3 regions of the Rahnella sp. BIGb0236 genome follow, and region 2 is predicted to be linked to each of the others. Evidence: predicted binding sites of a transcription regulator. Region 2 holds the regulator's gene; each other region holds the start of a gene.

What was found. Region 2 encodes CRP, which controls carbon source genes, mostly activating them, when cyclic AMP is high. Its sites were predicted from a motif close to ATGTGANNNNNNTCACAT; they were not measured.
Region 1: EDF78_RS22025 (PTS sugar transporter subunit IIC) is a predicted target of CRP. The motif match lies at 1,563-1,580, and genes of this name have one in related genera.
Region 3: idnD (L-idonate 5-dehydrogenase) is a predicted target of CRP. The motif match lies at 1,974-1,991, and genes of this name have one in related genera.

The regions. Positions count from the first base shown of each region.
Region 1 is NZ_SOAO01000015.1:25,904-29,185, reverse strand. Features, by position in the region: gene recG (ATP-dependent DNA helicase RecG) at 1-1,448, shown strand, start outside; gene EDF78_RS22025 (PTS sugar transporter subunit IIC) at 1,679-3,004, shown strand; gene gltS (sodium/glutamate symporter) at 3,060-3,282, opposite strand, start outside.
Region 2 is NZ_SOAO01000004.1:365,625-368,906, forward strand. Features, by position in the region: gene EDF78_RS11315 (YccS/YhfK family putative transporter) at 1-940, opposite strand, end outside; gene crp (cAMP-activated global transcriptional regulator CRP) at 1,002-1,634, opposite strand; gene EDF78_RS11325 (OsmC family protein) at 1,998-2,405, shown strand; gene EDF78_RS11330 (LysR substrate-binding domain-containing protein) at 2,407-3,282, opposite strand, start outside.
Region 3 is NZ_SOAO01000004.1:112,228-115,509, forward strand. Features, by position in the region: partial or broken gene EDF78_RS10225 (isochorismatase family protein) at 1-67, opposite strand, end outside; gene EDF78_RS10230 (DJ-1/PfpI family protein) at 197-793, opposite strand; gene idnD (L-idonate 5-dehydrogenase) at 881-1,912, opposite strand; gene EDF78_RS10240 (benzoate/H(+) symporter BenE family transporter) at 2,035-3,237, opposite strand.

The sequences.
Region 1 (3,282 bases), on a different contig from region 2:
ATCTTGAAAAAGGTCATCATCCGGCACAACGCCGTCTGATTATGGAAGAGCTGCTGGCGCACAATCTCAGTATGCTGGCCGTCCGCGCCGGTACACAAAGTTATAAAGCCCTGCCGTTGCATCATGACGACCGGTTGAAGAATCAGTTTCTCGCGTCCCTTCCTTTCAGTCCGACCGGTGCGCAGCAGCGCGTGGTGGCTGAAATCGAGCAGGATTTAGCGAAAAGTTATCCGATGATGCGCCTGGTTCAGGGCGACGTCGGTTCTGGTAAAACGCTGGTCGCTGCACTTGCCGCCCTTTGCGCTATCGCGCAAGGGCAGCAGGTCGGATTAATGGCACCCACTGAATTGCTGGCCGAACAACACGCCAATAATTTCCGTCAGTGGTTTGAACCGCTGGGCATTCAGGTCGGCTGGCTGGCAGGAAAACAAAAAGGTAAAGCGCGGCAGGCGCAGCAGGACGCGATCGCCAGCGGACAGGTGTCGATGGTGGTGGGAACGCATGCCATCTTCCAGGAACAGGTTTTGTTCTCTTCGCTTTCCCTGGTCATTATTGATGAACAGCACCGTTTCGGTGTACATCAGCGTCTGGCGCTGTGGGAAAAGGGGCTGCAACAGGGCTTCCACCCGCATCAGCTGATCATGACCGCTACGCCGATCCCCCGCACACTGGCGATGACTGCCTATGCGGATCTGGATACGTCCGTCATCGACGAACTGCCTCCGGGCCGTACGCCGGTGACAACCGTCGCGATCCCTGATACCCGCCGCAGCGACATCATCAGCCGGGTGAAAAGTGCCTGCGAACAGGAAAACCGTCAGGCTTATTGGGTGTGTACGCTGATTGAAGAATCAGAAATGCTGGAAGCTCAGGCCGCAGAAGCCACCTGGGAAGGGCTGAAAGAGGCGCTTCCGGCACTCAATATCGGACTGGTTCATGGGCGCATGAAAGCGCAGGAAAAACAGGCCGTCATGCAGGCGTTCAAACAGGGTGAAGTGCAACTGCTGGTTGCCACCACCGTGATTGAAGTGGGCGTCGATGTTCCCAATGCCAGCCTGATGATTATCGAAAACCCGGAGCGTTTAGGACTGGCGCAGTTGCACCAGTTACGCGGACGCGTCGGGCGCGGTGCTGTCGCGTCTCACTGCGTTCTGCTCTATAAAACGCCCCTTAGTAAAACTGCGCAGAAACGTTTGCAGGTTTTACGCGACAGCAACGACGGCTTTGTCATTGCCCAGCAGGATTTAGAAATCCGCGGGCCGGGCGAATTACTGGGTACGCGCCAGACCGGCAGTGCCGAGTTTAAAGTCGCGGACCTGTTGCGTGACCAGGCGATGATCCCCGATGTACAGCGCATTGCGCGTTATCTGCAGCAGCAGTTCCCTGAACATGCCAGGGCCCTGATTGAGCGCTGGCTGCCAGAACGCGTCCGCTATACCAACGCCTGAGTCTCCTTTTCCTGCTTTTATACCCTCGAAACATTATTGAAAATGATGTTTCACCCTCAACACATTTTTGCCATTTCTCCTTATCCTCCCTTAACTGCGCTTTCTGCATCGGTTATTTGATAACCTTCACAGAGTGAGGCAAAGCCGGTAACCGGTTCCACACCCCACCACTACACTGATGATAATTAAGGCAACCCTGTCTGATGTCCTCAACATAAGGTCAAATCATCATGAGTATCAGCCAATCCCTCTTTACTTTTATAGAACAGAAAATCAGCCCCTTTGCCGCACGACTGTCCTCTCAGCGACATGTCATGGCGGTGCGCGACGGCTTCATTTCAGCAATGCCCTTTATGATTGTTGGATCATTTTTATTGGTTTTCGTGCATCCGCCCTTTTCGCCGGAATCGTCATGGGGTTTCGCCACAAGCTGGCTGGCGCTCTCGGCAAAATATGAAGTGCAGATCCTGACGCCGTTCAATATGACCATGGGCATCATGTCGATCTATATCTCGGCATCGATTGCCTACAATCTGGCACGGAGTTACAAACTTGACCCGTTCATGACAGCCATGCTGGCGCTGATGTCTTTCCTGCTGGTGGCCGCGCCACAAATTGATGAAAAGATGCCGACGGCGGCGCTGGGCGGTGTGGGGATCTTTACCGCCATTCTGGTGGCCATTTACGTCACGGAGCTGACGCGGTTACTGAAAAAATACAATATCGGCATCCGCTTACCCGAGCAGGTACCGTCAAACATTAAGCATTCATTTGATTTGCTGATCCCGATTATTGCTGTGGTAGTGACGATTTTCCCGCTGAGTTTGCTGGTGCAATACGGGTTTGATATGTTGCTGCCGCAGGCAATTATGGCGCTGTTCGAGCCGCTGATTTCCGCCGCTGACTCGCTGCCTGCGGTGCTGCTGGCCGTGCTGATTTGTCATCTGCTTTGGTTTGCCGGTATTCATGGCTCAGCCATCGTTTCCGGCATGTTGCAGGCATTCTGGCTGACCAATCTCGGGCTTAATCAGACAGCCCTCGCTGCCGGTTTACCGATGACGCATATCATGACTGAGGCATTCTGGAATTTCCTGATCGTGATTGGCGGGTCCGGCGCGACCATAGGACTGGTGCTGCTGTTTTGTCGCAGTAAGTCAGCGCACCTGCGCACAATGGGGAAACTCAGTCTGGTGCCGAGCTGTTTCAATATCAATGAACCGGTCATTTTCGGCACGCCTATCGTGATGAATCCGGTCTTTTTCATCCCCTTCCTGCTGGCACCCATGGTCAACGCCGTCATCGCCTATCTGGCCGTGTCGACCGATCTGCTTCCGCATATGATTTCACTGGTTCCGTGGACGTCTCCGGCACCTGTCGGGGCGGCATGGGCAATGGGCTGGGATTTTAAAGTATCGATTCTGGTCGTTCTGCTGATGGCGCTGTCGATGGTGATTTATTATCCGTTCTTCAAGGTCTACGAGAAGCAGTTAATGACGCAGGAGAAAGCCGCTGAAGCTGAACAGGTGTTCTCTGAAAAGGCCGACGCCACGCAATAACAGGCAGGGAAGGAAGGAGACAGGCACAGAAGCGATGTTTCTGTGCCTGTTTTTTTTAGCTGATAGCCGGGAATATCGGCAGCATCAGATAGAGTTTAATGACAATCGCATTGGCGATATCGATGAAGAAGGCGCCCACCATCGGCACCACCAGAAACGCAAGATGCGAAGGACCAAACTGATTGGTGATCGCCTGCATATTGGCAATGGCTGTCGGCGTCGCGCCCAGTCCGAAACCGCAGTGCCCGGCCGCCAGCACCGCCGCGTCGTAGTTTTTC
Region 2 (3,282 bases):
CCGGCGTGCGCGCGGCGATTTTCTCCAGCGCCGCCAGTTCATTCGCCATCGTAAAACGCCCGGATAACCGGTGATAAAGAATGTCGTCGGCGATCACCCGCAGCCGCGCAGAAATCACCTGCGCGTTGCGGCGGATCACCGCCTCGGCATGGCTTTCTTCCACCAGCCTTTGCACTTCTTCCGGCTGATGCAGGCTGACGGTGATGTGCTCCTGCAAATCGAGCGCGACCTGAAAACGCTGAAACAGCCGCTTATGGTGATGATGATGCCCGTGCTGCGGCAGCATGTGCAGTTGCTGGTAGAGCAGGGCAATCAGGTCGATGACTTTCTGCTGGCGCGCCAGTAAGGGCGGCAGGGCGGTTTCGGGATCGGTGTGTTGGGTCAGCAGGCTGTATTTGGCTTCGAAATAATCCGCCAGTTGCAGATAAAGCTGGCTGAGGGTTTCGCGCATCGGCTGTTCTTTGGAGATACGAAACCATAACCAGTTAAACAATCCGTACCAGGCGGTGCCGGCGGCAAATAACACCGGTGCCTGCCACATCGGCCGGATCCCGGCCATGCTCAGCGTGAAGATGGTGGCGACCAGCGCACCGGGCAACAGACGCGCATGCAGCGGGCTGATTTCGCCGGTGACGCCGAGCAACAGGGCCAGAGACAGCATGATCAGCGGCAGGGGAATGTGCCAGTTTTCCAGCATCAGTTGCAGCAGAATGCTGCTCACAGCAAAGAGTGAACCGCCGATCATCAGGCGTTTAAAAAAGCGTTTGTGCGGGGTATCCAGACCGGCGACGTTACAACAGGCCGGACAGAGTGAAAAAAGCAGACCCATTTGCAGGTTGCCGAACAGCCAGCAAATGCCGACAGGCAGGCACAACACCAGCGTCTGGCGCAGCGCGTAATTTATTTCAGGATGGTAAAACAGTCTTCGCCATAGCGTCATGGGTAAAGCTTAGCCCATAAAAAAGGCGCGACAGTGTTCTGCCGCGCCGATTTTTGAGGGATTAACGTGTGCCGTAAACGACAATCGTTTTACCGTGTGCGGAGATCAGGCTCTGATCTTCCAGCATTTTGAGAATACGTCCGACTGTTTCACGTGAACAACCGACGATTTGGCCGATTTCCTGACGGGTGATCTTGATTTGCATCCCGTCCGGATGGGTCATTGCATCAGGCTGTTTAGCCAGATTAAGCAAGGTTTGAGCGATACGGCCTGTTACGTCGAGGAAGGCAAGGTTGCCGACTTTCTCTGACGTCACTTGCAGACGGTTAGCCATCTGCGCGGAAAGACGCATCAGAATATCCGGGTTTACCTGAATCAGCTGGCGGAATTTTTTATACGAAATTTCAGCCACTTCGCAGGCAGTTTTAGCACGTACCCAGGCACTGCGTTCCTGACCTTCTTCGAAGAGTCCCAGCTCGCCGATGAAGTCACCTTGGTTCAGGTAGGACAGTATCATCTCTTTGCCTTCTTCATCTTTAATCAGGACGGCAACCGACCCTTTCACGATGTAGTACAGCGTTTCGGCTTTTTCACCCTGGTGAATCAGCGTACTTTTAGACGGATACTTATGTATATGACAGTGAGACAGGAACCATTCAAGAGTCGGGTCTGTTTGTGGCTTGCCGAGAACCATTTGCTATTATCCTCTGTTGTTATCGCTGCCCAAAATCACAGGGCTCAGAGTTCCCTGTACGGCACTTCAACGTAAAAAGCGCCCTTTCAGCATATAACTCCCCAGAAATGCTGCAAGCGGGTGTCGGAGTGCAACAGCCTGTTTATTGCTGTTATCACCGTGGGTTCTGTTCTTAAACCGCGAAAACCGTCACCGCAATTCACTGGAAAGTATGTTTCGGCTTTGTTTGTAGCACAGGTTTGTGATGCTGTCTTCTGTTGTCTCGCTTCAGCATGATGGCGATCGGGTTACGTTGCCAGATTTTAGGTGAAAGGGTACTCTGAGAGCGGATATCGACAAGTTTATTCACCGGGAGAATAGTTCATGCACGCACGTGTTAAATGGGTTGAAGGGCTGACATTTTTAGGTGAGTCAGCGTCAGGGCATCAGATTTCAATGGATGGCAACGCGGGCGATAAAGCCCCCAGCCCGATGGAAATGCTGCTGATGTCTGCGGGCGGTTGCAGCGCGATCGATGTGGTGTCAATTTTGCAAAAAGGTCGCAACGACGTGCGCGATTGTGAAGTGAAACTGACCTCGCAGCGCCGCGAAGAAGCACCGCGTTTATTCACGCACATCAATCTGCATTTCATCGTCACCGGTAAAGATCTCACCGATAAGATTGTCGAGCGTGCGGTCAGCCTGTCTGCCGAAAAGTACTGCTCCGTGTCCCTGATGCTGGGTAAAGCGGCCACCATCACCCACAGCTTTGAAGTGATCAGCGTCGAATAAGTTACGACCAGTCATGCGCGTGGCACTGGCTGCGCAATAAATCCAAAAATCGCCGCGCGGCAAACGTCAGCGGCGATTTTTGCGAGTAAAGCACACAGTATTCTGCCTGCGGCAGGGTATCGATATTGAGCACACTCAACCTTTCTTCCAGCCCAAACGGCGCTTTCATCGCCCGCGCCACAATGGTCAGATAATCAGACTGCAACACCATATTTAGCCCGCACACCACCGAATCTGTATGCACCGGCATTTCCGCTGCCGGCTGATGAAATCCTCCCATCGATATCCTGATTTGCTGGTAATACCCCATATCCGTTTCGGGCAACAGCCAGCGCGCATCCTGTAATTCCGCCAGAGTTGTGGCGTCTGCCAGCGGATGTCCACGCCGGGCGATAACGCAGAAAGGGGCGCTGAACAGCGGCTCACGCACCAGATCTTCCAGCGGAAATCCCGGTCCGGCGGTGCCGACCGCGAAATCCAGTTTCCCTTCGCGCAGTGCAGGTAACAACGTGGAAAGTTGCCCCTCTTTGATCAGCAGTTTGGACTGCGGAAACTGCGTCTTAAATTCTCCTGCCAGTCCGGGAAAAACCGTCAGCGCCAGCAGCGATGAAAATCCAATGGCGACGGAGCCCTGCGAATATTGTTCGATCTGGCGAATTTCATCGGCGGCGCGCTCAAGTTCTTCGAGGATAAATTGCATACGCTGCGCAAATGCACGCCCCGTTTCGGTCAGCGTCATCCCCTGATTACCACGCACAATCAACTGCGTATCGAGCGTTTGTTCCAGTTCACGCAATGTTCTGCTGACCGCCGGTTGTGACTGATTCAACGCCCGCGCCGCGCCGCGAATACTGCCGCTGCGGATAACCTGCTGGAA
Region 3 (3,282 bases), 250 kb from region 2:
GCTGCCAGAAGTCTTTATGTTCGAAGGAACGCTGAACGTCGATATTTAACAGGGCGCTGTGTGTCATTTCCGGACTCCATCTGTTGAGTGTGAAGTCAGTGTGCGCCTGAATTAAGATGAGATGAATGCCAAAAACGGACAGGATACTGACCGGGGCGGACGACCTGCGCCATCCGCCATCGGTTCTGTTTTTTGATCAAAGTTTCTGATCGGCGCGCCAGTGGTGATAATCGATATGATCGGCCTGGAAATTGGTGGCTTCGGCATTGCCGGTCAGGCGGTAAGCCAGCTGGAATGCGAAATCAAACGCCAGCCCCAGCCCTTTGCCGCTGAGCAAATTGCCGTCTTCCACAAAGGACTGATTGACGTAAACGCCGTCTTTCACGTCTTTGTATAAATCGCCGGAGCAGACATAGCGGCGGCCTTTCAGCAGGCCATTTCCGCCCAGCACGCGGGCGGCAGCGGAGCACAGCGGGCAAATCAGTTTACCGGCCTCGTCGTGACGGCGGACAAACTCTGCCACTTCTTTGCTGGCCGCCAGCGCCACGGATCCTTCCGGTCCGCCGGGCATCACCACGGCATCGAATAAACGGTCGCCCTGCGCAGACAGCAATTCGTTGGCCTGCATCTGAATGCCGTGATAGGTGCGCAGCGTCTGACTTTTCTGGCAGGCCAGCGTGGTGACCTGAATCTCCAGCCGCTCGAGAATATCGAGCACAATCACCGCTTCGCCTTCTTCAAATCCGTCGGCCAGCAGCAGGGCGACCTGTTTCTTCGCGTTGTCCTTTACCATAATGCAAAAGTCCTCTGAGGATAAAAATCAGAGGACATCATAAAATGAAACGTTGTTTTGATATTGTGAGTGGCGTTGCAGAGTGAACTAGAAAACCAGCTGCACTTTCGACGCTTTGGATTTATCCATCGCGTAGTCCAGTGCTTCCACCAGACTTTCCTGCGGGAATTCCGCCGACAGCAACGGCATCGGATCAACGGTTTTATTCGCCAGCCATTCCACTGCCGTGTTGAATTCTTCAGTGAAGCGGAAGCTGCCGACCCAGTTAATTTCTTTGGCAATCAGCATCATCAGCGGGAATTCATTCACCACCGGCCCCATACCGACCTGCACCAGCGTGCCGCGCGCACGGGTCACTTCCAGACAGCGGCGGATGGAAGACGGATGGCCGGAGGCGTCAAAGGCCACATCGAAAAAGCCTTTCTCCGCCTGATATTCGCTGAAATCACCCTGTGCGGCATCCAGCGCTTTGCTTGCGCCTACCGCCAGTGCCAGCGTGCGGCAACGTTCGCTCGGGTCTGTCACCACGATTTGCGCTGCGCCTTTGGCTTTCGCCGCCAGCACGATCAGGCAGCCAATCGGGCCGACGCCGGAAACAAACACGGTTTTGCCATGAATATCACCCGCCTGATTCACTGCATGAATGGCGACAGCCAGCGGCTCGGCGAACACCATCAGACGGTCGCTGACCTGATTGTCGTAAGGAATGCACTGGTCGCTGTCGACAATTTTATATTGTGTGAACGCGCCGTTGATGTGCGGAAAGTACATCGCGCTGCCGAAGAATTTCATGGTGGTGCACTGGTTTTCGTCGCCGGACAGGCAATATTTGCAGGCCTTGCATGGCTTACTCGGATTCAGCGCCACTTTCTGACCGGGCTGCAAACGCGGGTTGTCGGATTTCTCCACTACACCCACCACTTCATGGCCCAGCACCATTGCCTCGCGCACTTTGAAATCACCGACGGCACCGTGTTCGTAATAATGCAGATCGGAACCACAGATGCCGCCACGGGTGATTTTCACCAGCGTGCCCTGGCCGGTGTAGTCGAGGGTCTGGTTGATCACTGAAACGTCTTTTTTCCCGGTCACGACACAAGATTGCGTGCTGATAGTCATGGAATTCTCGCTCTTTAAAGGGCCTGATTGCGCCCAGTAAAGAGGGTTTACCCGCCGGAAAATGTGACCGTCGTCACTTTGTGCCGTGTTACGAAAACCTGTTACCCATAACTTGAACGCACTCAACCTTTCCCGGCGGAGTTATCACGGTTTCGCGCCGGAATGCTGAGGATCAGATGCGTGATCACACCGCCCGCCAGCCCCCAAAATGCTGAGCCGACGCCCAGCAGCGTGACGCCGGACGCGGTGATCAGAAATGTAATGATCGCCGCATCGCGCTGTTTTTCGTTTTCCAGAGCGCGGTACAGGCTGCCCGCAATGGTGCCGAGTAACGCCAGCCCGGCGATGGTGTGGATCAGCGCCTCCGGCAGCGCGGTAAAGACCATGCCGATCGAGCCACCAAACACGCCCGCGATCAGATAGAAAATGCCTGCCGCGACGGCAGCCATATAGCGTTTTTTCGGATCAGGATGAATATCTTCACCCATGCAGATCGCGGCGGTAATGGCGGCGATACAGACGGTAAAACCGCCGAACGGCGCTAAAACTAACGCCGTCAGCGCGGTCCAGGAAATCAGCGGGGAAACGGGCAGGTGATAGCCGTGGGCTTTCAGCGTGGCGATCCCCGGCGCATTTTGCGAGGCCATGGTGACGACAAAAAACGGAATGCCGATGCCGATCATCGACGAAAGCGTGAAATGCGGCATCACAAACGCCGGTGCCGCGAAGGTCAGTGTCTGGCCGTGCAGCGCAATATCGCCCTGTAAACCGGCGACAATCAGGCCGGCGGCCAGCGCGAGCACCACCGCATAGCGCGGCAGGGCGCGTTTCGCCAGCAGATACACCAGACACATGCTGCCCGCGAGGGCGAAATGACTTTGCAGCGAGGTAAACGCGTTCAGCCCGAAACGCAGCAGAATGCCGCCGAGCATGGCGGCCGAAAGTGCCTGCGGAATGTAATGCATCAGCCGGGCGAACAGGCCGGTCACGCCGCACAGCAGAATCAGCCCGGTGGCAAACACAAACACACCAATGGCGTCATTCAGCGAGGTGCCGGGCAGGCTGGTGACCAGCAACGCCGCGCCGGGCGTGGACCAGGCGGTCACTACCGGCGTGCGGTAATACAGCGAAAGACCGATGCTGGTGACGCCCATGCCCAGCCCCAGCATACTCAGCCAGCCGCCAATCTGTGCGACGCTGGCACCCGCCGCTTCCGCCGCCTGAAAGATAATCGCCGCCGAGCTGGTATATCCGACTAAAACCGCCACAAATCCGGCGATCACCGCCGAAAAGGTAAGATCCTGCACACTGAAACGCGAAGCCATGGGTGAAAATCCTTCTGGTTACCGGCCACTGGCGGTATGCTGTTG